Regions from separate parts of the Rhizobium sp. CAU 1783 genome, predicted to be linked through region 1. Evidence: predicted binding sites of a transcription regulator. Region 1 holds the regulator's gene; each other region holds the start of a gene.
The links. Region 1 encodes PhoB, which activates phosphate uptake and scavenging genes when phosphate is short. Its sites were predicted from a motif close to TGTCATNNANCTGTCAT; they were not measured.

Region 1 (9,673 bases):
ATGGTCCAGGAAACCATCGGCCAGCACGACATCGAGCACGGCATTGCCTACCGCCATGGCAAGCGGATTGCCGCCATAGGTCGAGCCGTGCGTGCCGGCCTTCATGCCGGAAGCCGCCTCTTCCGTGGCAAGGCAGGCGCCGAGCGGGAAACCGCCGCCGATACCCTTGGCGACCGCCATGATGTCCGGCGTGACGCCGGCCCATTCGTGGGCGAAGAATTTGCCGGTCCGGCCGACGCCGCACTGGACCTCGTCGAAGATCAGCAGCAGGTCGTTGTCGTCACAAATTTTGCGCAGAGCGCGGAGGAATTCGTTCGATGCGGCGCGGAGACCACCCTCACCCTGCACAGGCTCGATCAGGATCGCTGCCGTCGCGTCGGTGATCGCGGCCTGAACCGCATCGAGATCACCAAAGGGAACCTGGTCGAAGCCCGGCGCCTTGGGTCCGAAACCTTCGAGGTATTTTTCCTGGCCGCCGGCGGCAATCGTCGCAATCGTGCGGCCATGGAAAGCGCCTTCGAAGGTTATGATGTGAAAGCGCTCGGGATGCCCCTTGGAGAAATGGTAGCGCCGGGCTGTCTTGATCGCGCATTCCAGCGCCTCGGCACCCGAATTGGTGAAGAAGACGCGGTCGGCGAAGGTCGCTTCGGTCAGGCGGCGGCCGAGCGTCTCCTGGCCCGGCACGTCGTAGAGATTGGACAGGTGCCAGACTTTGCCGGCCTGTGCCGTCAACGCCTCGATCAGATGCGGATGCGCGTGGCCAAGAGAATTCACCGCGACGCCGGCGGCAAAATCCAGATAGCGCTCGCCATTCTCAGTGAAGAGCCAGACACCCTCGCCTCGCTCGAACCGCAAGGGTGCGCGCATGTAGGTCTGGTAGAGTGGCGAGGCTTCAGCCATGGCGGAAACACTCCTTCTGGAGAGCGTGACGGAACGGGGCGACTTCGACTTTCCAAACAGGGTCCGAAAAATCAAAAATGCCGCCTTGCGGCGGCGGGTCGCACTATCATCATTTCAGCCTTGCCTGTCAACGAAACAGCGCAGTGCAGCGGAATTTTCGGGTACGCGGAAGTCGCAACGACGGGACTTGAGGAGCCCGGTCGAGATCAACACGGGCAGGTAGCAAGTTGGGGAAAACTTTAAAATCGATTCCCGATGATTCGCCCGACTCTTGTCAGCGAGTCAGCCCGGCACTAGGTTAATAATCAATAAATTGATTGCATGCGGCGGAAATAGTCACCGACAGTATCGAGGCAAGTTTGTTTCGGATTCATCCGAAGCAACGGTGAGCGATTCTGCCATCACACAGCGCGAGCGGCGGAGATATAGCATGAACTGGACTGATGAGCGAGTTGAAAAACTCAAGCGCCTTTGGTCGGAAGGCTTGAGCGCAAGCCAGATCGCAGCACAACTGGGCGGCGTGAGCCGAAACGCCGTGATCGGCAAGGTGCATCGCCTCAACCTCCCGGGCCGTGCGAAGGCCGGCGGCAGCACGACCACGGTTCGCGCAGCAAAGCGTCCGGCGGGAGCGCAGCGCACCCCGAACTACACCGCCCGCAACACCACGACGACCCGCACGGTCACCCGTGCCGCCGGCGCGAACCTGCTCAAGGAAGAGATCGAGATCGACGGCCTGGAGGAGATCCAAATCTCGCGCTCCACCAACGTCGTGCTGCCGATTTCCCGCAAGCTCGCCCTGACTGAACTTACCGAACGCACCTGCAAGTGGCCGATCGGCGATCCGATGAAGGACGACTTCCACTTCTGCGGCTGCGAGTCCGCCGACACGTCGCCCTACTGCAACTACCACGCCAAGCTCGCATACCAGCCGGTGGGTGAGCGTCGCCGGGCGGCCGCAGCGGCAGCCCGCTGAAGGCGCCCGACACACGCCAAGACAAACGAAAAACGGGCCTTACGGCCCGTTTTTTTATTCTGTTGTCAAGAGGTTGACGGAAGCTAGGCTTCCATCGAATAGCCCGCGCCGCGCACGGTGCGGATGACATCCTGCATGTTGGAGAAGTTCAGCGCCTTGCGCAGCCGACCGACATGCACGTCGACGGTCCGTTCGTCGACATAAATGTCATGGCCCCAGACACCATCAAGCAGCTGCGAGCGCGAGAAGACGCGGCCCGGCGACGCCATCAGGAACTCGAGCAGGCGGAACTCGGTCGGACCGAGGCGCACTTCGCGGCTCTTGCGGTGTACGCGATGGGTCTCGCGGTCCAGCTCGATGTCTCCACAGCGCAGGACGCTCGAGAGCACCTCCGGACGCGCCCGGCGCAGCATCGCCTTCACGCGCGCCATCAGTTCCGGCGTGGAGAACGGCTTGACGACATAGTCGTCGGCGCCGGTCGCAAGGCCGCGAACGCGCTCGCTTTCCTCACCGCGTGCCGTCAGCATGATGATCGGCAGGCGCTCGGTCTCCGGGCGCATGCGCAGCCGGCGGCAAAGCTCGATGCCGGAGACGCCCGGCAGCATCCAGTCGAGGATCAGGAGATCCGGGACGCGTTCCTGCAGGCGCAGTTCGGCCTCGTCTCCGCGCAGGATCGTCTCGACCTCGTAGCCTTCCGCTTCAAGATTGTAGCGCAGAAGCACGCTCAGCGCTTCCTCGTCCTCGACGACAGCTATTTTCGGCAGCATCGGTTTCGATAACCTCTCGAATGCGATCGATTATTCGGTGACGGCGCCAACAGTGGCGGTCAGATCTTCCTTCGGTCGCTCACCTTCCGGCTGGGCGCCCGTCGTCATGTAGTAGATCGTCTCCGCGATGTTGGTCGCGTGGTCGCCGATGCGCTCGATGTTCTTGGCGCAGAAGAGAAGATGGGTGCAGCTGGTGATGTTGCGCGGATCTTCCATCATGTAGGTCAAGAGCTCGCGGAAGAGCGAGGTGTACATGGCGTCGATTTCCTCGTCGCGATCACGGATCGACTTGGCCTTTTCGGCCGAGCGCGAGGTGTACACGTCTAGTACTTCCTTGAGCTGGACCAGAGCGAGCTCGCTCAGGTGCTCGATGCCGCGGGCGAGCTTGCGGGGAACGCCGGTCGCCTGCACGGCCATGACGCGCTTGGCATTGCTCTTGCCGAGGTCGCCGACGCGCTCCAGGTCGTTGGCGATACGCAGTGCACCGATGATTTCGCGAAGGTCGGCCGCGACGGGCTGGCGGCGGGCGATGGTGATGATGGCCTTGTCGCCGATCTCACGCTCGGCGGCATCCATGATCACGTCGTCGGAGATGACCTTCTGGGCGAGTGCACCGTCGGAATTCACCAGCGCGCGCACGCTGTCGCCGACCATCTGCTCGGCAAGACCGCCCATCTCGGAGATGCGGCGCATCAGATATTTCAGTTCCTCGTCATAGGCCGAGTAGATATGCGATGAAGACATGTTCGTTTATCCCTGAATTGAAAGAGCGATCACAGCGCGGCGGACATCAGCCGAAGCGGCCCATGATGTAGTCCTGCGTACGCTGATCGTCCGGATTGGTGAACATCTTGTCCGTGTCGTTTTCTTCGACGAGCAGACCAAGATGGAACATCGCGGTACGCTGGGAAACACGCGCCGCCTGCTGCATCGAGTGGGTCACGATGACGATGGTGAAGTTCGAACGAAGCTCGTGGATCAGTTCCTCGACCTTGGCGGTCGCGATCGGGTCAAGCGCCGAGCACGGCTCGTCCATGAGAATGACTTCCGGGCTGACGGCGACGGCACGGGCAATGCACAGGCGCTGCTGCTGGCCGCCGGAGAGGCCGGTGCCGGATTCCTGCAGACGGTCCTTTACCTCATTCCACAGACCGGCCTTCTGGAGGCTCGTCTCGACCACCTGGTCGAGTTCGGCCTTGGTGCGAGCCAGACCGTGAATGCGCGGACCGTAGGCGATGTTCTCGTAGATCGACTTCGGGAACGGGTTCGGCTTTTGGAAGACCATGCCGACGCGGGCGCGCAGTTCAACGACGTCGATCGACGGATCGTAGATGTCCATCTCGTCGAGCGTGATCTTTCCGGTGACGCGGCAGCCGTCGATCGTGTCGTTCATGCGGTTCAGCGTCCGCAGGAAGGTCGACTTGCCGCAACCGGACGGCCCGATCAGGGCGGTCACGGTATGCTCCTGAACGTTCAGGTTCACATCGAAAAGGGCGCGCTTCTCGCCGTAGTAAACGGAGACGTCCTTGCCGATCATCTTGTACTTGGATTCGGTCATTTTCTGATCCAGCGCCTTTTCAACTGCTGCTTCCGACATCATGTTCATGTCTAACTCCCTCTACCAGCGCCGTTCGAAGCGTCGCCGCAACAGAATTGCACCCACGTTCATCACCAGAAGGAACAGGAGCAGAATGATGATCGCTCCGGAGGTTCGCTCGACGAAAGCTCGCTCGGCCTCGTTCGCCCACTGGTAGATCTGAACCGGCAGGGCGGTCGACGGATCGAGCGGCGTGCCCGGATAGTCGGCGACGAACGCCACCATGCCAATGAGCAGCAGCGGAGCGGTCTCGCCGAGGGCGTGTGCCAGGCCGATGATCGTGCCCGTCAGGATGCCCGGCATGGCGAGCGGCAGGACGTGATGGAACACGGTCTGCATCTTCGATGCGCCGAGGCCAAGCGCTGCGGCCCGGATCGACGGCGGCACGGCCTTGAGGGCTGCGCGCGTCGCGATGATGATGGTCGGCAGCGTCATCAGGGTCAGAACCAGGCCACCGACGACCGAGGCCGAGCGCGGCAGGCCGGCGAAGTTGATGAACACCGCGAGGCCGAGCAGACCGAAGACGATCGACGGAACGGCGGCAAGATTGTTGATGTTCACTTCGATCAGGTCGGTGAAGCGGTTCTTCGGGGCGAATTCCTCAAGATAGATCGAGGCCGCGACACCGATCGGCAGGGACAGAACCAGCACGATCAGCATCATGTAGGCCGAGCCGATCAACGCCACGCCGACGCCAGCGGCTTCCGGACGGCTGGAGGCGCCGTTGACGAAGAGACCGGTATTGAAGTGCTTGGACAACGCGCCGCTTTCGGCCAGCGTGTTCATCCAGCCGATCTGGCGGTCGGAGACCTTGCGGTTGCCTTCATCGACCGAAAGATCGATCTGCCCCTTGAAGGCGGAGTCGATGTTCGCATTGGCGAGCAGCGCCACCGGTACCGTCCTGCCGATCAGCGACGGATCGGCGATGACCATGTCGCGCAGCTGGACGCGGACGCTATCGGACAGCATCTCGGTCACCGGCTTGGCGATCGTCTTGTCGGCGGGATCAAGGCCAAGGGCCGTTGCAAGAGCGTTGCGCGCGATCACGGGATAGTTCGCCATGACCAGCGTGTTCGGATTGGTGGCGCGAACACCCTTCGGATCGATAACCTTCTCGCTGAACTCGATCGGCAGCGTGATCTTCGACTGCAGGAAGGCGGTGTAGCCCCTGGACGTGACTGACGCGACGAGGATGAACAGGAAGATCAAGCCGAAGGCGATGGCGGCCATGCCATAGGCACGGAAGCGGCGTTCGGCACGGTAGCGGCGCTTGATGCCGATATCGCGGCGCACGGGCGCGGCGGCGGCGGTGTTGAGACCCGGCACGGGGGTAACGACCTGGCTCATTCGTACTGCTCCCGGTATTTGCGCACGATGTAGAGCGCATAGATGTTGAGGCAAAGCGTGATGGCGAAGAGCGTGATGCCAAGGGCGAAGGCAACCAGCGTCTGCGGCGAGGTGAATTCAAGGTCACCCGTCAGCTGATTGACGATCTTGACCGTCACGGTAGTCATCGGCTCGAAAGGATTGATCTGCATGCGGGCAGCAACACCAGCAGCAAGCACGACGATCATGGTTTCGCCGATAGCGCGCGAGGCGGTCATCAGCAGGGCGCCGACGATGCCCGGCAACGCCGCGGGCAGGATGACCCGCTTGACCGTCTCGGAGCGCGTAGCACCAAGGCCCAGCGAGCCGTCACGAAGGGCACGCGGGACGGCCGTGATGATGTCGTCCGACAGCGAGGAGACGTAGGGGATCAGCATGATACCCATGACGAAGCCTGCAGTCAGAACGCTCTGGGCCTGGATGAAGTTGACGTAGTTGCCGGTCGCAAGACCGTTCAGCTGGGCCGAGATGTCGCGCAGGAAGGGACCGACAGTGGTCATGGCGAAGAAGCCGTAGACGATCGTCGGGATACCGGCGAGAACCTCAAGCAGCGGCTTGGAGATCGACCGGAAACGCGGCGAGGCATATTCGGCCATGTAGATCGCCGAGAAGAGGCCGACGGGTACGGCGACCAACATCGCCACGAAGCCGATGTAAAGCGTTCCAAGAAGGAGCGGGATCAGGCCGAACTGGCCGGACGAGTCCGTGGAGCCGGCCGCCGCGAAGCGCGGATCCCAGACGGTGCCGAAGAAGAACTCCCAAGCGGGAACCATCTGGAAGAAGTGGGTTGCTTCGGACAGCATGGAGAGCACGATGCCGACCGTGGTCAGGATGGCGATCGAGGATGCGAGAACCAGACCGACCAGCATGACCTGCTCGACGCGGTTGCGCGCCCGGAAGCGAGGTGCGACGGCTCGAAGGCCGAGGAATGCGCCGACCAGGGAAACAGCGATCACGGCACCCGTCATCACGAGCTTGTTGAAATCACTGTCGACGATCAGCGTCTGGGCGGCGGTCAGCATGTAGGGCTGCGGATCGTCGGCAAGTGGCACGCCCTTGTCGGCAAGCAGCGCGCGAATATCGGCCGCCGGCATGGTGGCGACCTTTTCGCGTTCCGATGCATCGAGCAGGCGGAAGCCGCGGGCAATCGCGTTGATCATGCCGTAGTTCAGATTGACGGTTGCCTCGGGGAGAGCCTTCACCTCTTCAGGGAAGGTGGCGCGCACCCGATTTTCAATGAGACCCGGCGCAGCAGCGGACCAGAGGCCCAGCAGGATCACGGCCGGAAGCACCGCGGCGATCGCGGCGAACGAACCATGGTAGCCATACCGCGAATGAAGATTGGACGGCTTTCCGGCAGCCAGGCTGCTGGCTCTCGATGTCGCGAGAAGATAGGCGACAACGCCTATGGCAATCACGATCAACAGCAAAAACGATGTACTCATTCGCACTTCCCCCGGCGCGACTGCCTCAGGCAGCCAGTCCAAAAACACCCCGGCGCGGTTCGATCAGGGATCGAACGTCGCGAAAAGAGACTGGCGCGGCATCCCTGCCGCGCCAGTCCTGATCAATTACTTGCCTTCGGCAAACTGGGTGCGGGCGGCTTCGCGCTCAGCATCCGGAGCCGGAACCAGGCCGTAGGCTGCGAGCGGACCTTCCGGACCGACCATCTGGTCGTCGAGGAAGAACTCTACATATTCCTTGAGGCCCGGGATAACGCCCAGGTGAGCCTTCTTCACGTAGAAGAACAGCGGACGCGAAACCGGATATTCGCCCGAGGCAACGGTCTCGACGCTCGGCGTGATGCCGTTGATGGTCGCAACCTTCAGCTTGTCGGCGTTGTTTTCGTAGAAGGACAGTCCGAACACGCCGATGGCGGTCTTGTTGGCGTCGATGCGAGCGAGCGTCTCGGTGTAGTCGCCGTCGATGTCGACAGCCTTGCCGTCCTTGCGAACCGCGGTGCACTTCTTCGGAGCGGTCTTTTCGTCGACGAGGGTCTTGATGACGTCGGCAGCCTTGGTGTCCTTGCAGCCGTGGGTCATGATCTTCTCTTCGAAGACTTCGCGGGTGCCGTGCTTTTCGCCCGGAATGAAGGCGGCGATTTCGACGTCCGGCAGTTCCTTGTTGATTTCGGACCACTTGGTGTAGGGGTTCGGAACCAGCTTGCCATCGACAACGAGTTCAGCAGCCAGGGCCTGATAGAGGTCGGCCGGGGTCAGGGCGAGGTCCTTGTTGGAAGCGTCGACAGCGAAGACGATACCGTCATAGCCGAACTTGACTTCCTGGATTTCGGTCACACCGGCGGCCTTGCAGGCCTCGACTTCGGAATCCTTGATCTTGCGCGAGGAGTTGGCGACGTCGATGGTTTCCGGGCCGACGCCCTTGCAGAATTCCTTCAGGCCGGCAGACGAACCACCGGACTCGACGACCGGGGTCTTGAAGTTGGTGAAGGTCTCGCCGAAGGTTTCGGCAACGATCTTGGCGTAAGGCAGAACCGTGGAGGAACCAGCGATCTGGACCTGGTCGCGGGCAGCAGCCGCGCCAGCGAAGGCGACGGAGGCAACGAGAGCTGCAGCCGAAAGTTTCAGAATGTTCATTTAAATTCTCCCGTCGATGGGCTTGTGGGTCGGTGTGACCAAAACGGCATTGCCTGCCGCCGAAGATCAGCACGACGTTCATAGCGACCGTTCCCTCAAGCTTTTATGTCAGTTTGACGAAACATTTGTGACAGGTCATGTATCTGTATTTTAAAGACAATTTTCGGCACCGACGACAACCGGCCGTCCTTTATGTCAAAAACGCACCGTAAAGTCGGTTCCCTCACCGATTTCGGACTTCACGATGAGCCTTGCGCGATGGCGCGTCAGGATATGCTTGACGATCGCGAGGCCGAGGCCGGTCCCCTTCTTGGACCGGCTGTCGGTGACGCTGACGCGGTAGAAACGCTCGGTCAGGCGCGGAACATGCTCGGCGGGAATGCCGGGGCCATGATCGACGACGCTGACCTCGACCGCGCCTCCCTCCGGCTTGCGCACATACACATCGACGAACTCGCCTTCCTGCCCATACTTGCAGGCGTTCTCAATCAGGTTCTCGAAAACCTGGACCAGCTCGTCCCGGTCGCCGATGACCTCGACCTTGTCCTCCGGGACATGAAGGCGGATTTCAACCGCCAGGTCGGCGGCGAGCGGCGCCAAGCTGTCGCGCACATGGCCGATGACAGGAACGAGATCGACCAGCTGATCAGGCGCGATATGAGCCTTGAGTTCGAGGCGGGATAGTGACAGCAGGTCATCGACGAGCCGGCTCATGCGGTTGGCCTGATCGAGCATGATGCCGAGAAACCGCTCCTGCGCCTTCGGATCGCTACGCGCCGGCCCCTGCATGGTCTCGATGAAGCCGCGAAGCGATGCCAGCGGCGTGCGCAGCTCGTGGCTGGCATTGGCGACGAAATCGCTGCGCATGCGGTCAATGCGGCGCAATTCCGAAATGTCCTTGAAGGAGAGCAGGAAGAAATCGTCCTGCCGCCCGCCCAGCCTGACAGGGGCGATCCGTACGATATAGACCCGTTCGGACGGCAAGCGTTCCGAATGCTCGATCTGGTTTTGCACGCCCGTGGCCATGGTTTCGCGGACCATGTCGAGAATGCTTGGCGAGCGGAACCGCGCGGAAATGTGCAACCCGTCCGGCGAAGGGCCGAAGGCTTTTTCTGCCGCTGCGTTCTGTCCGCGCAGCGCCCCGTCCCTGCCGACAACGAAGACGGGGAGTTCAAGCGCATCGAGGACGGCAGCAACCACACGCTCCGCAGCAATCGACTCGTCCTGGGATTGGGGCGCGGTCGCCGGCACCGCAGGCGTCTCATGATCCGGATGGCCGTTGCGCATGAGAATGGCGACAATACTCAAGCCGAACAGGATCGCCGCGAAAAGAGGGTCGGCGCCCGAAAGGTAAGCCGACACGGAAACAAGACCCGCGGCGATCAGGAAGATCCAACCCGACAGCATGCGTCGGGACAAGGGGCGCCGGACAGGGTTGGTTTCGCTCAAGACA
Region 2 (9,673 bases), 420 kb from region 1:
CGTGCATCTCATCCACGATCCGGCCGCGCGGCGATCTCGGCCCGAGACCTTGCTGCTCGAAGCGCTAGGCAATGCCCTCGATGAGACGCCGCTCGAAGCCCGCACTTATCCGCGAGCCTGAGCGAGGAGGGCGTCAGACTGACTTGGTGCCGTAGCCCGACAGGAATGACGTGAGATTGTCGCCGAGTTCGTCGCACAGATAGCCGCCTTCCTGCACGATGACGGCGGGACGACCGAGCCGCGCCAGCGCCTCGCCGATCCGTGCGAAGCCTGGCGTCGTCACGGCAAGGCCGCCGAACGGATCCTTCTCGAAGGCGTCGAGCCCGAGCGCGATGACGATGGCATCGGGGCTGAAGGCCTCGACACGTCGCAGCGCCGCCTTGAGCGCGTCGAGATAGGCCGCGTCGTCCGATTTGCGCGGCAGCGGCACGTTGTAATTGTAACCCAGCCCTAGGCCTTCGCCCCGTTCGTCTGCATGGCCCCAGAAGAAGGGGTAGAAGCGCACCGGATCGGCATGGATCGAGACGGTCAACACGTCCGAACGCTCGTAGAAGACGCCTTGCGTCCCGTTGCCGTGATGCAGGTCGACATCGATGATCGCGACGCGTTCGGCCGTGCGGCGCAGGCGCTGTGCGGCGATCGCCGAATTGTTTAAGAAGCAGAAGCCGCCGGCAACGTCGCGGAAGGCGTGATGGCCCGGCGGCCGGCAGAGCGCGTAGGCGGCACTTTCTCCCGCCATCACGGCATCGGCGGCCGAGACGGCGCTCCAGGCACTCCAGCATGCGCTGTCGAAGGTCTCCGCGGAGATCGGGCACGAGGTGTCGGCCATGTGATAGCCGGCCTGTCCTACCGCCGATGCCGGATAGCTTCCGGTGCGGGCGATCGGATGGATATTGGGGATCACCTCTTCCGAAGCGCCCTCGATATGCTGCCAGCGCTGATAGATACGTTGCAGGAAGTCGAGATATTCAGGTGTGTGGATCGCCGAGATCGGGCCGAGCCCGTGATTGTCTGGGCGCACCTGTCCGAGCCCGGCTGCTCGGGCGCCGTCGAGCAGGCGCTCGGTTCGCTCCGGCTGTTCCGGGTTGGGCTGGCGCCCCCCGCTCGACAGGAAGAACTTCGGGTCATGGCGCTTCTGCTCGTCAGCGAAGAAGACTTTCATTCGTTCATTCCCTCCCGGGCGAAGGCTTCGAACGCCTCGCCGCGCATCATGTGGATCTGTTCGTCGCGCGAATGGCGAATGCCGACGCGTTCGTAGAAGGCCTGGGCTGACAGGTTGGCCGTGTCGACCGACAGTCGGAGATAGCGGGCGCCGCGTTGATGGCCACGGGCGGCAGCCGCTTTCAGCAATCGCTCGCCGATCTTGCGTCCGCGAAAGGCATCATCCACGTAAAGGTCCTGAACATAGATGCCGAGCTGTCCTCGCCAGGTGGAAAAGCTCCAGAACGACAGGCACATGCCGGCGAACCGGCCGTCGACTTCTGCGATCAGCGCCTCGAAATCCGGCCGTTCGCCGAAACCGTGCTTCAGGAGGTCGACCGGCGTGCTCTCCATCTTCCCTTCGTCGCCGGTGTGGCGGGCAAGCGCGAGCAGGGCCGCGTGCAGCGTCTCCACGTCGCCAGCCAGTGCCTGGCGGATCGTCAGCGATATATCGTCGACCATGCTTTCTCCTAGAAGGCGACCCGGTCGGCGCCCTTGAGGCCGAGCATGGCACGTGCCTCGTCCGGTGTCGCGGGTTCGAGCGACAGCTCGTCGAGAATGCGCACGATACGGCGGACCTGGTCGGCATTCGATCGGGCGAGTTCCCGCCCGTCATAGAGGCTGTCCTCGAGCCCGACGCGGACATGGCCGCCCATGGTGGCCGCCATGGTGGTCATCGGCATCTGTTGGCGGCCGGCCGCCAGGACGGAAAAGCGGTAGTCGTCCCCGAACAGCTTGTCGGCGATGCGTCGCATATGGGCTAGATTGTCCGGATCGGTGCCGATCCCGCCCAGCACGCCGAAGACGAACTGGATGAACAGTGTTCCGGAGATCAGTCCGCGATCACGGAAATGCGCGAGCGTGTAGAGATGGCCAACGTCGTAGCATTCGAACTCGAAACGGGTTCCGCAGCCTTCGCCGAGCCGTTTGAGAATCGCTTCGATATCGGAAAACGTGTTCTTGAAGATCGTCCCGCGTGTCGCTTCCAGCAATTGCGGTTCCCACTCGTGTTGCCACGTGCGCGGCCGGTCGAGTGCCGGGTAAAGCCCGAAATTCATCGATCCCATGTTGAGCGAGCACATTTCCGGCTCTGCGCGTAGCGCGGCGGCCAGCCGATCGTCGAGCGTCATCAGGGAGGAGCCGCCGGTGGTGATGTTGATGACCGCGCCGCAGGCCTGCTTGATGACAGGCAGGAATTGCATGAAGACGGCGGGATCGGCCGATGGTCGCCCGTTCTCGGGGTCGCGGGCGTGCAGATGCAGGATCGCGGCGCCGGCTTGGGCGGCTGCGATCGCATCGCTGGCGATCTGTTCCGGGGTGACCGGAAGATAGGGCGACATCGACGGCGTGTGGACCGAGCCGGTGACCGCGCAGCTTATGATGACCTTTTTCGATTTCATGGTGTCCCGCTATCGCCTGGAGGGGTTGATGGCTCGCTCGAGCACGTTGTGTGTCACCTTCTCGACCATGGCATCGCGTCGCAGAAGCCCGGCAACCCATTCGCAGGTACCGGCGTGGAAGACCTCGCCCTTGCCCTTCGGGAAGTTGACGATCATTCCGTTGGAATAGCGAACCTTTTCGAGGTTCTCGTCGCTCGCCTCACCGTAAAGGGTTTCCGCGATGAAGCGGCCGTCCTCGTCGCCGAAGAACTGGTCCTCGATCGACAGGAAGTCGGCTTCCTCCACCTGGCTTGCCATGCCGAGAGCGAGGATTTCGAGCCCCTGCGGTGCGCCGCTTGTCGGGCTCGGATAGGGCCTGCCGTGACGGATCTCGTAATCCAGTCCGTCGACTTCATAGCCGTAGATATGACTGTTTGCCCCGAGCAGGTCGCCGTAGAACAGGCCGGTTCCGGCAAAGGCCCAGTGTTTGGGTCGGTAGATCGGAAAGCCGCACGCGCCGCGCGGCGCGCATCCGCCCCAGCCCGCATAGACGCCGTTCGAGGAGTTGAGCCCGAAGGTCGCCGATCCCGGCCTGCCGATTTCCGGTGCTTCCCAGCAATTCGTCGCCCGGCTGGTGTCGCCGGTCTGGTAGACGGGATCCTCGGAACGGGCGCGATATTTGTAGCAGACCTGTTGCGTACCCTCGTTCTCGAGGCGCGTTTGCCACATGAAGTTGCCGGCGAACCGGGCGGCATGCCCGCCGCGCTCGACAAAACGGTCGACCGCGTCACGCATTTCCCACGTCCAGTATTCGTCATGCCCGACGAAGACGGCGCAATCATAGCCCTCCAGCAGTTCCGGATGGAAATGCAACTCGTGCTGGGTGGCGAGATCCACGCCATAGCCGGCCCTCTCCGCCCAGCGGAAGAAGTGGCTGTCATAACTTGCCCAGCCCGCCGAGGCATATTTCTTGGAATGCCCCGTCGCATAGGCCCATTCCATATGCGGATAGCGCGGCACGGTGCCGGGCGGCATGTCGACTTCGAGCGGCACGCGAGGCGCCTCGGGCGGCAACACGACGAAGCCCCGGCACCATGGCCGTTGTGTGCTGACACGCACGGAATACTGGTTGCGGTCAGGCCCGGTGATGCCTTCGTAATGATTGGAACCGCCCCAGGTGTTGTAGGCCGTCCAGGTGCCTGTCGCCGCGATCTGCAGTATCCGTCCCGGCCGGCGCGCCACCGGCGGGCGAAGGATGAAAAGGTGGTGGCAGCGGATGGGCGCGCCATCGCGCCCTTCGGCCGTCAGCGTCAGGCGATAGGCGCCTGATGGCCAGTCTTCCGGGATGGCGAAGGAGAAGCTGTCCTGCCAGCCGCAGCCATCGACGGAGCAGTGTTCAGGGGTCTCCTGCCAGTGGGACGAGAGATTTTGCCGCGTGAGGACGAGGGTATCCGTGGCTCCGTCCCGGGCCACCAGGAGGTCATAAGCAGGAGCGGTGGAACTGACGAAGAGGGTGACCGTCTCGCCCGGCGCATAGGAAAAGCGATCCGAGTAGCACCAGATCTCGCCTCGTTCGCCGTCCATGCCCGGATACTCGTAGTAGTGGGTGCGGACCGCCTTGTGCCTCTGCGCGGCATCCAGGCCGTAATCGGGAAATGTCTTGGGCAATGCCATCGGTCGGTCTCCGGAAGGGAACGTCGCGGGCGACGCATCCATCGCACTTGGCGCGGTTTCACAGAGCATCCTTCAGGCGAGGACATTTTTCAAATAGATCGCTGCAATGGCGATCATAGATTACATGAATGATGTGGCTGGGATATCGGGTCCGGAAATGAAAAGAGCCCGGCGCGGGAGGAGGTGCGCCAGGCTCTTAAACTTGATCGGCAATTGGGAGGAGGAGTATTGCCGATCCTATCTAGCGGCGCTGGGAGGAGGAGTGCACCGCTTCGATGATTGAAATATAGCGGCATCGCTGGCGGATTGCTATCTTCGTTGCTGCAATGCAGCAGTGCGATTTGTGCATGGCTCCGCTCGTCACAAGGATCGGGATCGGCTGGAGCCAACATATTCTGGCGAGAAGATAACACTCTCTGCCTGAATTTTCATCACACTTGGGCTGAATCCGTCTTAATTTGCGCGGTTGCGCAGCGATGGCCACTGCCGGCAGGCGATGCGAGGTTTCACGCGCCCAGTGTGTCGAGGAGTCGAGGCAAATCGGCGACCGTTTCGATGACGTGGTCCGCCCCAGCCTCCTTCAACATCGTACCGATGCGTTCGTGCAAGGCCTGACGTTCCGCGGGGTCGAGAGCGGCAAGGTCGGCAGGCGTCAGCCCGGCTTCGTTACCCGAGAGCGTGAGGCCGACCGTTACGCATCCAGCGGCAACGCCTTCCGCGATGCCGGGTACGGTGTCGTCCACCTTGATCACAGCCTGCGGCGGATAGACCAGCAGGTCCACGAAACACTGATACATGCCGATTGGAGTCGGCCGGCCGAGTGGCAGGTCGTCCGCACAGATCAGATTGTCGGGCTCGTAGCCCTGCTTCGCGGCGATCGGCAGGACCCGCTTCATGATCGAGCGCGTGTAGCCGGTCGTCGAGCCGATCTTGATGCCGCGGGCTCGAAGATAGGCGCAGGCCTCGAGCGCGCCCGGTATGAGTTCGCAATAGTCGACGACCACCTCTTCGTTGAGCGGCACGAAAAGTGCGTAGACTTCATCGATGGCGGCGTCGTCCGGTGCATGACCCCGGGCCGCCTGCCAGCGGGCGGCGATGTGGGGTTCGTTGAGCATTGCGGCGATGTGCGCCCGCTTCGGCAGCCCCATCGGTTTCCGCGCATCGGCAATGGTCACCTCCACGCCGAACTTGGCGAAGGTTTCGACGAAGGCACCCATGGGTGCAAAGGAGCCGAAGTCGATCATCGTCCCGGCCCAGTCGAAGATCACTGCCTTGAACTTGCTCATGCTGTCCTCCCGTAAAGATCCTCAATGGTTTCCTCGCCGATCCCGAAAGCGGTTGAGGCACCGCACCCGCTGGTGACCACGGCGATGCGAACAGAATCAGATGGTTTGTCGGTGAAGCGCCAGTTCTTCGCCGAGGCATAGGTGCCGACCCAGCGTTCACGGATACGGCGTCCTGGAAGATTGAGCACGCGGTCGAGTTCGCCGAGGATCAGATCGTCAACCGCCTCGGATGCGAAAGGATCGGGTGTCGCGGCGTAATGATGGCTGTCGCCGACGACCAGCGATCCGTCAGCCGACTGTGTGACGATCAGATGGATGCCATTCTCCCGCTCCGCCGCAAGGTCGCTGTCGAGGCGGGCTTTCAGCCGTTCCGCCTCCGGCAGTTCTGAATAGCCGAGATAGCGGCCGAGCCCGAGATCCGACATCACGGCTGTCTTGAAGTCGAGCGGTGCAGTCGGCTGGACGCGGAGCATTTGCAGCTTGCACCGTGTCGCGCCGTAGGCGGCAACTCGTTCGGGAAAGAGTGCCGTGAAGTCGTCACCGGGACAAACCACCGCCGCCTCGGCTTCGACGAGACCCTGCGAGGTGGCGATATGAGGCGGCTCGACGGCGGTGACAGTGGTACCCCAGCGAAACTCGACGCCATGCCTCTCTGCAAGATAGCGGGTCAGCAGCGGAATGGCGGTTCGCGATTCGACGCGTACCTCGTGCGGACTGTGGAGAACCCATCGGCTTGCCGGGGCGCGAAGTGCCGGAACGAAGCCGCTGGCTTCCTCATGTCCCATCCTTCGGCAGCCTTCCCCCATCTCCGTGCGCAGGAAGGCGTCGATGACGGCTTCCGATTCCTCGAGCCGCGCTGCAAGGATCATGCCCCGCTGCAGGACGGCGATGCCGGCATCTCCGACAAGGCCGGCCCAGATCTCGCGGGCGCGCCGCGCCTTGGTCCAGCAGTCGCCTGCGCCCTGGCCGGTGACCGTCACGAATCCGAAATTGCGCACCGAGGCGCCGTTCGCCTGGGCATCGCGGTCGATCACGACCACCTTCTTGCCGCGGCGCGCGGCAGCCAGCGCATGGGCGAGGCCGACAATGCCGGCGCCGATGACGGCAAGATCATAAGTGGCCATGACGTTTCCCCGTCTGTCCGAAGGCTGCACCGAACCGGCGCATCGCGCGCCGGAACCCCGAAAGATTCGATCCTGCCTATGGTCTCTGTTCATAAAGGGAATGTGACGGTTCACGAGCGTGCCAGTACTCTGTTCGGCGCTGGGGTCGGCCGTGATACGCGGTGGACGGAATTTTACGTCGCTGTCATCGTATTTTCATTTGCATATTGATCGAAGGCGATGAGACTGCGCCGTCGCCGGGCGGTATCTTGTGCCCGTACCGTTTTTTCCCCTCGGAGCATTTTCATGAAGCCGAATATTTTGCTGATCACCGCTGACCAATGGCGCGGGGATTGCCTTTCCGCGGTCGGACATCCGGCGGTGAAAACGCCCAACGTCGATGCGCTCGCAGCCGAGGGCGTGCTCTTTCGGCGCCATTATGCCGGAGCGGCACCCTGCTCGCCGGCGCGCGCTACGCTTTATACCGGCCTCTATCAGATGAATCATCGCGTCTGCCAGAACGGTTCGCCGCTCGACGCGCGCTTCGACAACGTGGCGCTTGCCGGCCGCCGCGCCGGCTACGATCCCACCCTCTTCGGCTATACCGACGTTTCGCCCGATCCCCGTGCCGTTGATGCGCAGGATCCGGTCCTGACCACCTATGAAGGCGTGCTCGCGGGCTTCACCGTCGGCCAGATCCTGCTCGAGCACGAGCGCCAGTGGCTGAGCTGGCTGCGCTCCAGAGGTCACGAAGATGCCTGGACGCGCGACGTGCATGGCAGCGGCGAATTGGGAGCCGCTCCTGCCTATGGCGCCGACGAGACGCAGACGGCATTCCTCACCGACGCCTTTCTCGCCTGGCGCGAAATCCAGGATCGCCCCTGGTTCGCCCACATTTCCTATCTGCGGCCTCATCCTCCCTTCTGCGTGCCGGAGCCTTACAACAGCATGTTCGCCCCCGGCGACGGACCGGCCTATGCCCGCGCCGCCAGCCGTGCCGAGGAAATGGCGGTTCATCCCTTCACCCGCTACGCCATGTCCCAGCAGACCAAATCCAGCTTCGTCCATGGGGCCGAAGGTCCGGTCTCCGACTGGACTGCGGAGGATTTCGATCGCATTCGCGCCGTCTACTACGGGATGATCGCGGAGGTTGACGCGCAGTTCGGGCGGATCGCCGCCGCCTTGCGCGAAAGCGGCCAGTGGGAGAACACGCTCGTCGTCTTCACCTCCGACCACGCCGAGATGATGGGGGATCACTGGAGCCTCGGAAAGGGCGGCTATCAGGACGGCAGCTATCACATCCCGCTGGTGATCCGTGATCCGTCCGCCTCGGATGTTGCCGGGCGCCAGGTCGATGCATTCACCAGTGCCGCGGACATCATGCCGACGCTCTGCGAACGCCTCGGGCTTCGCCCGCGCAATCACCAGGACGGCAAGTCCCTACTGCCGTTCACGCAGGGCGGCGCACCTGACGGCTGGAGAGATGCGGCATTCTTCGAGTTCGACTTCCGCGACGTGGTCGACGGCGAGCGGGAAGCGCATTTCGACCTGCACTCCAACCAGTGCAACCTCTCGGTCGTCCGCGACAAAGCGTTCAAATATGTGCATTTCGCCGGCTTGCCGCCCTTGCTCTTCGACCTGGAGAAGGATCCCAACGAACTCGTCAATGTCGCCGAGGACCCGGCCTACGCGATGACCCGCTTGCGCTATGCCGAGAAGCTCCTGTCGCTCAGGGCCGCGCATCTTGATCAGACGCTCGCCTATACAGAGCTTACCCCGGAAGGCCCGGTCAGCCGACCGACCGTCTGAGACGCATTGTCGGGCAAGGACGTCTCCACCTTTGCGGTGAAAGCGGTAGTGCTTGGCGCTGCTTTGGGCTATAGCCAGCGCCAAGACATTATCCGCGATCTGGAGATTTGGATGGCCGCGACGATCCGCTATCACGAGGGTGACATTTCCGCAGCCGATGCGGCGCGCTATACCGGCGCGATCGCCATCGACACCGAGACCCTCGGCCTGGTGCCGCGCCGCGACCGGCTCTGCGTCGTGCAGCTCTCGCCGGGCGACGGCACGGCCGACGTCATCCGCATCGCCGCGGGACAGAAGGAGGCGCCAAACCTCGTCGCCATGCTGGCGGATCCGAAGCGCGAGAAGATCTTCCATTTCGGCCGCTTCGACATTGCGGTGCTTTTCCACACCTTCGGCGTCACCACGACGCCCGTCTTCTGTACCAAGATCGCCTCGCGGCTCAGCCGGACCTATACCGACCGCCACGGGCTCAAGGACAATCTGAAGGAGATGCTGGAGGTCGACATCTCGAAGGCGCAGCAGTCGTCCGACTGGGCGGCCGAGATGCTGACCCCGGCCCAGCTGGAATATGCCGCCTCCGACGTCCTCTATCTCCATGCGCTGCGGGACAAGCTGACGGCACGCCTCGTTCGCGACGGCCGCATGGATCACGCCAACGCCTGTTTCGAGTTCCTTCCGACCCGGTCCAAGCTTGACCTGCTCGGTTGGGAAGAAACGGACATCTTCGCCCATAGCTGACCGCCTGTTCGGAACCCTCTCCTATCAGCGAACGACCCCGAGCCGGGCGACCACATCCTTGGGAATGGCGTAGCGGCGGATCGCATCGGCCTGATCGCGCATGCCGCAAAGCTCGCGCTGGATGAACAGTGCAAACACGGCATCGGCCGCTTCGTTCAGGAGGCCACCGATGTCGAGGGCCTGCGATCTCGCTTTCTCTAGCGCCTCAAGTTCCGCCTCCACCCTGCGGCCGGCACGGGCCAGCGCGTCCGCCTTTTCCACCGCAAGCTCGTAGTCCAGCGCGGAGAGCGTTCCGGATCGGCCAGGTGACAGAGAGGAGGGCGGGCGAAGGCTCATTCGGTTTTCCTGAGGCAACGCTCCCAGGATGGCCGTCATCCTCGACGGGTTCAAGAGGCCTTCAATTTGCCGATCGTCAATTAAGCTTTCTTAAGCACTTCGTCGCATGATGTTCGCGCGGACACGGAGGGTAGATTTTCCGTGTCTT
Region 3 (9,673 bases), on a different contig from region 1:
TGCCCTTTCCACTTTCCTGGTGCGTGGATGAACTTGAAAGCCACTCAGAAGGTCGTCATGGCGGCCCTTTTGCTCCCCAGCGTCGTGATTGGAGCAATGGCGATCCTTCTATTGGAGCACTACCACGATCGGTTCCGCGTTCTGGATGCCGACAAGCGCTTCGCTTACGCCTCGTCCGATGCCGGCCGCATCGGTTCCTCCACTATCCCGACCGAAGCGCTCATCACGATCCGGTACCTGACCGAGACGACAGACCGAAACCGTCGGGACATGCTTGAGTCACGGATCACCCTCGACCGGGAGATAGAGGCATTCGAATCACTTCTCGATGAGGATAGTGCGCCGATCTTCCAGCCGTTCAGAGAGAAGCTGCGACTTCTGGTCGATGGCATGCGGCGCTACCGCATCCGGGTGGACAACGGCAAGGCCGTGACCGCAGAAGTCATCGACCAGTACAAGCCCGTTTCGGTCACCTATCTGGACATCGTCGGAGCGCTGCGCTTCGAGATCGGTGACGCCCTCCTGTCGCGCGAGCTGCAGCTCTTCCTCGATCTGCTGGTGGCCAACGAGGCAGGGCTTGTCACCAATTTCTACGGTACCGAATATCTTCGCGGCCATGATCTTTCCGCTGCCGACCTCGATCTCTTCTCGCGGGCAGCCGCAGTAAAGGATGATGCGCTTCAGCGCCTCTCCGTTCGGATGGCCAGCCCCGGACTGAAGCCGCTTCTCGATTTCGAATCGACGCCGTCGGCCCAATGGCTCCGCGCGACGGCCCAGGCCATCCTTCACGACCAGGTCGCGCCTTCGCCGGAACTCCTGCGGCGTTGGTCTCTCGAGAGCGACCAGCGGATCTTGTTCTGGAAACAGGGCATCAGCGCCGTCATCGGCGAGATACGTGCCGCGGGCGACAATCTCGCCGACCAGGCGCGGACGCAGCTCGGGTCGCTCGTGGTGGCCACGGTGGTCCTGTCTTTCATTCTCGGCTTCATTCTGCTGATGGCAATCAAGGGCGTCGGGCTCGCGTCCCGCCTGCTTGCCGAGCGGGCCTTGTTGGTCGATGAACTGCGCAACGCCGCCCAGACGGACCTGCTGACAGGGCTCTTCAACCGTCGCGGTTTCGAGGCCATGGCCCGTGAGATGCTGACCCGGAACGAACTCATCCGGCAGATTTCGGTCGTCATCTTCGACCTCGATCGTTTCAAGCAGGTCAACGACATTTACGGCCATGATGTCGGTGACATCGTGCTCCAGCGGATCGGCGACCTAGCACGCGGCAACTTTCGCAATGGGGATCTGCTGGCGCGCCATGGCGGCGAGGAATTCGTCGCGGTGCTGCCCAACAGCTCGCTCGATGCCGCCGCCGACGTCGCCGAGCGGGTCCGACAGGCCATCGAAGCAACGGAGTTTGCGCTGGACGATGGTACGGTTCTGCAGGTTACCGCCAGCTTCGGCTGTTCGAGCGCCGTCGAGCCGATCAACGAGGCGTTGTTGCATGATCTGGTCCGTCGGGCGGACCTGGCGCTCTACACGGCAAAATTCTCCGGTCGCAACCGCGTGGCGCGGGACGGAGACGATGATGGACTGATGTTCGACAGACGTGTTTCGAGACCGGCCTGAGCCGGTCCCGGCTTCGACGAGCCCTTACTGGCCGTCGATCTGTGCGCCGATATGGGCAATTGCCTGCTGATAGACCTTGGCCGCATTCCAACCCTGCAGCGCGCCGAAATTCGGCTCGCCCGGCTGATATCCCGCACCGGGCTGCCAGCCATGGCCACGCAGGAAGTTCGCGGTCGAAGCAAGCGCATCGGCGCGCGAGCGGACGAGGTCGACGCGGCCGTCGCCATCGCCGTCGACGCCGAAGCGGGCGACGTTGCGCGGCAAGAACTGGGTCTGGCCGATTTCCCCGTGAGCGGCGCCTCGGGCGGTCAGCGGAAGTGTGCCGGTCGAGGCGAGCTGCAGTGCGGCGTAAAGCTGGTCCGTGAAGTATTCCGAGCGGCGGCAATCATAGGCCAGCGTGGCGACCGCAGACAGAGTGTGCTCGTTGCCCATGTAGGAGCCGAAGCCGGTTTCCATGCCCCAGATGGCGATCAGGGGACCGGCCGGCACGCCGTAGCGCTGCTCGATCCGCGAGAACAGGGCCGCGTTGCCCTTCTTCATGCTCTTTCCGCGCGAAATGATGGTCGATCCGCCACGCTTCTGCATGAACTGCTCGAAGGAAAGCTTGAAGCTCTTCTGGCCGCGGTCGGCGCGGATCGTGGCATTGTTGTAGGAAACCGTAGCGAAGGCCTTGTCGAGAAGCTTGGGGCTCAGTCCCTGTGCGCTTGCCTCGGTCTTGAACTGCTCGACCCATTGCTCGAAACCTGCGGAGGTCTTGCCGCATTGCGCGGCGGAAGCCACGGTTGTTGCGGTTGAAAACGCGGCGGCGGTCAGAAACGCCGCGGACAAGATCTTGAACAGTCGCATTTATGCCTCGAATCCTGCAATTTTAGTCTTGCTGCGCACCATGCCAGCGACGGCTGATTCTGTCACGGGGCGTCGAGCTGTTTCGATGCTGCTTTTTTTGTCTTCCCCGTCACGAAAGGACGAGCTTGGCCGGCCCTGTCGTCCATTCGGACGAAGGACCGGCCAGGAACGATCAGGCAGCAGCCTTCTTCGGCTTGATCAGGCCGCGATTGACCAGCAGCTCCGCGATTTGCACCGCGTTGAGCGCCGCGCCCTTGCGCAGGTTGTCGGAGACGATCCACATGTTGAGGCCGTTCTCGACAGTCGCGTCTTCGCGGATGCGCGAAATATAGGTCGCGTCTTCGCCGGCGCATTCGACCGGAGTCACGTAGCCGCCATTCTCGTGCTTGTCGACCACGAGGCAGCCCGGCGCGTCGCGCAGGATGTCGCGGGCCTGATCGGCAGTGATCTCGTTCTCAAACTCGATGTTGACCGATTCCGAATGACCGATGAAGACGGGAACGCGCACGGCGGTGCAGGTCACCTTGATCTTCGGGTCGAGCATCTTCTTGGTTTCGGCGAGAACCTTCCACTCTTCCTTCGTGTAGCCGTCTTCCATGAACACGTCGATGTGCGGGATGACGTTGAAGGCGATGCGCTTGGTGAACTTCTTCGCTTCGACCGGGTCTGCGACGAAGACGGCGCGAGTCTGGGTGAAGAGTTCGTCCATGCCTTCCTTGCCGGCGCCAGAGACCGACTGGTAGGTGGAGACCACGACACGCTTGATCTTGGCGGCATCGTGCAGCGGCTTCAGGGCCACGACGAGCTGTGCGGTCGAGCAGTTCGGGTTGGCGATGATGTTGCGCTTCTTGAAGTCGACGATGGCGTCCGGGTTCACTTCCGGAACGATCAGCGGAACGTCGGCGTCGTAGCGCCAGGCGGAAGAGTTGTCGATGACGACGCAGCCCTGGGCGCCGATCTTCGGAGACCACTTCTGCGAGATCGTGCCCCCTGCCGACATCAGGCAGATATCGGTGTCGGAAAAGTCATAGTTTTCCAGGTTTTGAACCTTCAGCACCTTGTCGCCGAAGGAGACTTCGGTGCCCTGGGAGCGGGCAGATGCCAGAGCCACAACCTCGTCGGCAGGAAAGCCGCGTTCGGCGAGAATGTTGAGCATTTCGCGCCCGACATTGCCGGTAGCGCCTGCGATTGCGATCTTGAAACCCATTTACATGCTCTCTTTCTGTCTCTCCGCGGTATGGTGAGGGGGAGAGCCGCGCATTGCGCGTCTTCCTTGTCCCCGGCCGTGCCGGGGAGAGAGCGGGGGCCAGAGACGTCAGACGGTTTTCGTCGTCGTTTTGGCCTTGGTCGTGGACGAAGCGGGGAGACGCATCGAGATCCCGGCGCTGAGCGCCAGGGCAAACCTGTCTGCGAAGTGCGAGCAGAACGAATGCATGAAGCGAATCCTTATTCCGGCCGAGCTATTAAAAGGTTTTTGCGGAGAGTCAAGCAAGAGCCGCACCGATTCCCTCGATTCCCAAGTTCGCACAACCCTTTGGGTGCAGTGCAGCAGTTTGGCGCGCCTGTGAATTGTATGTCGCAAATTGGCGACAAAAGCGGTTCTATTTTCTTATTTGCGTCGCTCATCAAGCCTCACGTTAGACTTAAGTCATAAGTCCAAAGCATCTCTCTTGATTTCTTCTGTTTTCTGCCAGTGTGTAAACAACCCGTAACCGCGACAAAGCGACCCGGAGGAGTGGTGGGTCGGCGGACCACGGGGAACCTGATTTTTGTGGAGGAATAGCAATGGCAAATGTCGCAGCCGTCACCGGCTCGCCCAGAGGCATGACCGCCGAAGAGCGCAAGGTTATCTTTGCGTCGTCTCTCGGTACGGTTTTCGAGTGGTACGACTTCTATCTTTACGGTTCACTGGCGCTCTATATTGGCGCGACCTTCTTCTCTCAGTATCCGGAAGCAACGCGTAACATCTTCACCTTGCTCGCCTTTGCTGCGGGCTTCCTTGTCCGTCCGTTCGGCGCGCTGGTTTTCGGTCGCCTGGGCGACCTGGTCGGCCGCAAGTACACCTTCCTTGTCACCATCCTCATCATGGGCTTGTCGACGTTCCTGGTCGGCCTTCTGCCCGGCTCGGCAACGATCGGCATCGCTGCTCCAATCATCCTGATCGCACTTCGCATGCTGCAGGGTCTGGCCCTTGGCGGTGAATATGGCGGTGCCGCCACCTACGTGGCCGAACATGCCCCGCACGGCCGTCGTGGCTTCTACACCTCGTGGATCCAGACGACCGCAACGCTCGGCCTGTTCCTGTCGCTTCTCATCATTCTCGGTATCCAGACCGCAATGGGCAAGGAAGCCTTTGCTGCCTGGGGCTGGCGCATTCCGTTCCTGCTTTCGGCACTCCTCCTCGGCGTTTCCGTCTGGATCCGCATGAAGATGAACGAGTCCCCCGCCTTCAAGAAGATGAAGGAAGAAGGCACGCATTCCAAGGCTCCGATCTCCGAGGCCTTCGGCCAGTGGAAGAATGCCAAGGTTGCCATCCTCGCTCTCGTTGGCGCCGTCGCCGGCCAGGCCGTGGTCTGGTATTCCGGCCAGTTCTACGCGCTCTTCTTCCTGCAGAACGTTCTGAAGGTCGACGCGCAGGCTGCGAACATCATGGTCGCCATCGCGCTTGCCATCGGCACGCTCTTCTTCGTCGTGTTCGGCTGGCTCTCCGACAAGATCGGCCGCAAGCCGATCATCATGGCCGGCCTCCTGCTCGCCGTTCTCACCTACTTCCCGCTCTTCAAGGCCATGACCCAGTTCGGTAACCCGGCTCTGGCAACGGCCCAGGAAAATATCCGTGCGACGGTCACTGCCGATCCGGCAGACTGCAACTTCCAGTTCAATCCGACCGGTACCGCCAAGTTCACCACGTCGTGCGACCTCGCGACCTCGACGCTGACCAAGAACTCGGTTCCCTATGACGTCGTTGCCGGCCCTGCCGGTGCGGTTGCCACGATCAAGATCGGCGATGCGACGATCGAGAGCTATGACGCCGTCAAGGCCGGCGATCAGGCCAAGGCGAGCGATGCCAAGATGCAGAAGGGCATCAACCTCGCCCTGCAGGCCAACGGCTACCCGCTGGTTCGTGCTGCAGCAACGGTTCCGGAAAGTAAGCTCGACGGCTTCGTCGCCGCCAATTCGGAGCTCTCGCTTGACGCAGCTGCAATCCGTGCGGGCGAAAAGGCAATGGTTCCCACCAGCAAGCTCGTTGCCGACAAGGTCCTGACGGCCGAAGAAGCCGCTGCTGCGGGCGCCGCAGAAGTCCCGGTCTACACCATCGCCAACGCCGGTGCGTTCAAGATGGTGGCCGATCCGGCCCAGGTGAACTGGACGGGCGTCATCGGCGTGCTCACGATCTTGATGATTTACGTCACCATGGTCTACGGCCCGATCGCTGCCATGCTCGTCGAGATGTTCCCGACCCGTATTCGCTACACTGGCATGTCTCTGCCGTACCACATCGGCAACGGCTGGTTCGGCGGTCTTCTCCCGGCAACGGCTTTCGCAATGAGCGCCGCCAAGGGCGATATCTACTACGGCCTCTGGTATCCGGTCATTATCGCCGGCGTCACCTTTGTCATCGGCATGATCTTCCTGCGCGAAACCAAGGACAACGACATCAACGGCTGATCGGCGCGATGTCCGAACCAATGGAGCCCGGTGCGAAAGCGCCGGGCTTTTTCGTGGCCCGAGCCCTGTCTGGCTTCTCTGGTCGTGTTGCTTGAAGTACCCCTGCGGCTGTGAAAGAGTGGATCATTCCTGCCTCCTGACGGTGATCCCATGACAATCAGCCTTCGACCCGCCGACGTCTCCGACATTGCGGCGATCACCCGCATCTACGCGGATGCGGTGTCGACCGGAACGGCGAGCTATGAGCTCACGCCACCCGATGAAGCGGAGATGGCCAAGCGCTTTTCGGCGATTACCGGGCAGCGCTATCCCTATCTCGTGGCGACTGCCGAGGATGGTGCGATGCTCGGTTATGCCTATGCCTCGGCCTTCAGGACGCGACCCGCCTATCGCTGGCTGGTCGAAGATTCCATCTATATAGCGGCTGAAGCCCGCGGCCGTGGGATCGGCCGCCTGCTGCTCGAGGCACTGGTGAAGCAGTCCACCGATCTCGGCTTTCGCCAGATGGTCGCCGTGATCGGCGGGGCGAGCCTCGCCTCGATCGCCGTCCATCGCGCCTGCGGGTTCCGCATGGTTGGGACCCTGAACGGAACGGGCTTCAAGCTCGGCCAATGGCTCGATACGGTCTTCATGCAGGTTACGCTCGGAGAGGGCGACACGACCGACCCCGATCCGGCACGTTATCCCGGCACGCTCTTTTCCGGCTAAGACGTCAGTCGACCAGCTTCAGGGCCTTGTCGAAGACCTTGAGCACTTTTTTCAGCTCATGGCCGCGCTTCAGGATGCGCCCGTCGGCGCCGATCACCGAAAAGGCGCCCTGCTTGGCGGCGAGCTTGGGATTCTTCTCGATGCGGTAGAGCGGATACTCACCCGAACGCTTGAAAACGGAGAAGACGGCCTTCTCCTTCAGGTGATCGATGGCATAGTCACGCCATTCACCCTCTCCGACCATGCGTCCGTAAATCCAGAGGATGGCGTCGAGTTCGCGTCGATGGAAGGTGACGGGCAGGGGATCGCGGCTCTGCCTGTATTCGCGGAGGTCGACAACCGAAGCAAGGCTGGCGTCCGGGCTTTCGATGTCCTGGCGCCCTATGTCCGGCTGATCGCTCATCGATACTTCGCAACCCTGCATTCATGACGAATGGATGACAGTTTGCCTCAAGGAGGCGAAATTGCAAGCCTCGTCCGGCTGTTGCCGCGGCCGGTGCCGCAAAAGCAGGCAGTCATCCGCGTCTGCGGCTGTCGAACTCGGACATGACCAGTTCGCGCATACGGGCAGCGATCGGGGTCATGCGTTTTCCCGCGACCGTGATCAGGTGATACGGCGCCACCGCGATCGGAAGCTCGATGTCGAGCTGGAGGAGGCCCGAGCCTGTCGTGTGACGGCAAAGCAGTTCTGAGACCTCTCGCGACATCGGGGCAATCGCGTTGGAGGCGGCGAGCATCGCGATCATCACCAGCAGCGAGGTGGTGTTGACGATGTTGGAGGGGATCGCCGCGCCCTGTTCGATGAAGACGCCTTCGAGAGCCTGGCGCACCGGCGCGCCCGGGGCCTGCATGACCCAGGGGAAGTGGACGAGGTCGGCCATGGTCAGCCGTTCGGCATAGGCGAGCGGATGGCTCTGGTGGACGAGAAGGTCGACCTCTTCCGACAGGACGCCGACAATTGAGAACTGCCGGGCGTCGACACCGTTCGGAATGCGGCCGAGGACGAAATCGAGTTGGCCGGCGAGGAGATCGTTGATGAGGGCGCCGCTCGGCGCGACGTCGACATGGATGTCCGCCGCTTCCGCCTCCGCCTTCAGCGTCTGGATTGCAGGGACGACATAGCCGACCGCGCCGCCGGTCACCGCGCCGACCCGGACAGTGCCGGTCATGCCGCGCCGGATGGCCTCCACCTCGCGTGCAGCTTCGCGGATCTCCTCGAGCAGGTTCTGGGCGCGGCGCGCCAGCGCGCTGCCGATCGCCGTCGGCTCCATGCCCTTCGGGGTGCGAACGAAGATCGCGGCGCCGACATGGCGCTCGATTTCGGCCAGCATGCGGGATGCGGCCGGCTGGGTGAGCGCCAGTGCATTGGCCGCAAGACTGAGCTGGCCGTATTCGGCCACGGCACGAATCAGGCTGAAATGCTTCGGGAGCAGTCGATTTGCGAGGATATCGGACATGGCGCACATATCATTCATGGTATGCAGAAAGTCAAACTAATCATTTGATCGGTATATTCGCGGCGCTAAGACTCGCCTCGGATCAGGCGGGGCTCGTGCAGTCGCCGGTTCTCGCAGTGTTCGGTCATCAGAAGGAGCTGGGACCGGACGTATAGCCAAGGGAGGAATTCCGTGAAGAAAATTGCTACTCTTATTGCCTCTGCCGCACTGGGCATTTCGATGCTCGCGTCGCAGGCGATTGCGGAAACTAAGGGAATTGTCGGTATCTCGATGCCGACCAAGACATCGACGCGCTGGATCTCGGACGGCGAGACGATGGAGAAGCTTTTCAAGGAAGCCGGTTACGAGCCGGACCTGCAGTTCGCGGATGACGACATCCCGAACCAGCTCGCCCAGATCGAAAACATGGTCACCAAGGGTGCCAAGGTTCTCGTCATCGGCGCCATCGACGGTACCACGCTGTCGGACATCCTGCAGAAGTCGGCCGACGCCGGCGTCAAGGTTATCGCCTATGACCGTCTGATTCGTGACTCTGGTAACGTCGACTACTACGCCACCTTCGACAACTTCCAGGTCGGCGTTCTCCAGGCAACCAGCCTCGTTGACGGTCTGAAGGCCAAGTTCGCCGACACCAAGCCGTGGAACGTCGAACTGTTCGGCGGTTCGCCGGACGACAACAACGCCTTCTTCTTCTACGACGGCGCGATGTCGGTCCTGCAGCCCCTGATCGACAGCGGCGACATCGTCGTCAAGTCGGGCCAGATGGGCATGGAACAGGTCGGCACGCTGCGTTGGGACGGCACCGTCGCCCAGGCTCGCATGGAGAACCTGCTGTCCTCGACCTACACCGATGCCAAGGTCAACGGCGTTCTGTCTCCCTATGACGGTCTGTCGATCGGCATTCTCTCGGCCCTGAAGGGCGTCGGTTACGGCTCGGGCGACATGGCAATGCCGGTCGTCACCGGTCAGGACGCCGAACTGCCGTCGGTCAAGTCGATCCTCGCCGACGAACAGTATTCGACCGTGTTCAAGGACACCCGCGAACTCGCCAAGGTCGCCGTCAAGATGGTTGACGCTGTGCTCCAGGGCAAGGAGCCGGAAGTCAACGACACCAAGACCTACAACAACGGTGTGAAGGTCGTTCCGTCCTACCTGCTGAAGCCGGTCGCCCTCGACAAGGCCAATGCCAAGGACGTGCTCACGTCTTCGGGCTACTACACCGCCGACCAGATCGACAAGTAATCGTCTGATCGACATTCGGGTCCGCGACGCGTCGCGGACCCTTTTCCCGTAGAGACTAGGGAGCTCGCGCTTCGGCTTGACGATATCGTCGCCGAACCTGCGCCGGAATTCTGCACATGGACAACATCATTCTC

Region 2: the regulator PhoB is predicted to act here: its motif matches at 6,846-6,862, upstream of ACX93L_RS07130 (TIGR03364 family FAD-dependent oxidoreductase).
Region 3: the regulator PhoB is predicted to act here: its motif matches at 7,267-7,283, upstream of ACX93L_RS16900 (DUF2794 domain-containing protein).

Annotation. Positions count from the first base shown of each region.
Region 1 covers NZ_JBTOLM010000002.1:497,552-507,224, reverse strand. Annotated here, with positions in the region: gene ACX93L_RS09220 (acetylornithine transaminase) at 1-900, opposite strand, end outside; gene ACX93L_RS09215 (GcrA family cell cycle regulator) at 1,331-1,873, shown strand; gene phoB (phosphate regulon transcriptional regulator PhoB) at 1,957-2,640, opposite strand; gene phoU (phosphate signaling complex protein PhoU) at 2,671-3,384, opposite strand; gene pstB (phosphate ABC transporter ATP-binding protein PstB) at 3,431-4,246, opposite strand; gene pstA (phosphate ABC transporter permease PstA) at 4,259-5,584, opposite strand; gene pstC (phosphate ABC transporter permease subunit PstC) at 5,581-7,068, opposite strand; gene ACX93L_RS09185 (PstS family phosphate ABC transporter substrate-binding protein) at 7,195-8,220, opposite strand; gene phoR (phosphate regulon sensor histidine kinase PhoR) at 8,416-9,673, opposite strand, start outside.
Region 2 covers NZ_JBTOLM010000002.1:78,593-88,265, forward strand. Annotated here, with positions in the region: gene ACX93L_RS07100 (LysR family transcriptional regulator) at 1-121, shown strand, start outside; gene ACX93L_RS07105 (histone deacetylase family protein) at 134-1,162, opposite strand; gene ACX93L_RS07110 (GNAT family N-acetyltransferase) at 1,159-1,662, opposite strand; gene ACX93L_RS07115 (beta-keto acid cleavage family enzyme) at 1,671-2,600, opposite strand; gene ACX93L_RS07120 (N,N-dimethylformamidase beta subunit family domain-containing protein) at 2,610-4,253, opposite strand; gene phnX (phosphonoacetaldehyde hydrolase) at 4,760-5,539, opposite strand; gene ACX93L_RS07130 (TIGR03364 family FAD-dependent oxidoreductase) at 5,536-6,663, opposite strand; gene ACX93L_RS07135 (alkaline phosphatase family protein) at 6,949-8,451, shown strand; gene ACX93L_RS07140 (ribonuclease D) at 8,563-9,189, shown strand; gene ACX93L_RS07145 (DUF6665 family protein) at 9,214-9,525, opposite strand.
Region 3 covers NZ_JBTOLM010000004.1:95,342-105,014, forward strand. Annotated here, with positions in the region: gene ACX93L_RS16875 (diguanylate cyclase) at 58-1,617, shown strand; gene ACX93L_RS16880 (lytic murein transglycosylase) at 1,642-2,463, opposite strand; gene ACX93L_RS16885 (aspartate-semialdehyde dehydrogenase) at 2,636-3,670, opposite strand; gene ACX93L_RS16890 (MFS transporter) at 4,249-6,132, shown strand; gene ACX93L_RS16895 (GNAT family N-acetyltransferase) at 6,283-6,840, shown strand; gene ACX93L_RS16900 (DUF2794 domain-containing protein) at 6,845-7,243, opposite strand; gene ACX93L_RS16905 (LysR substrate-binding domain-containing protein) at 7,356-8,297, opposite strand; gene chvE (multiple monosaccharide ABC transporter substrate-binding protein) at 8,469-9,539, shown strand; gene mmsA (multiple monosaccharide ABC transporter ATP-binding protein) at 9,656-9,673, shown strand, end outside.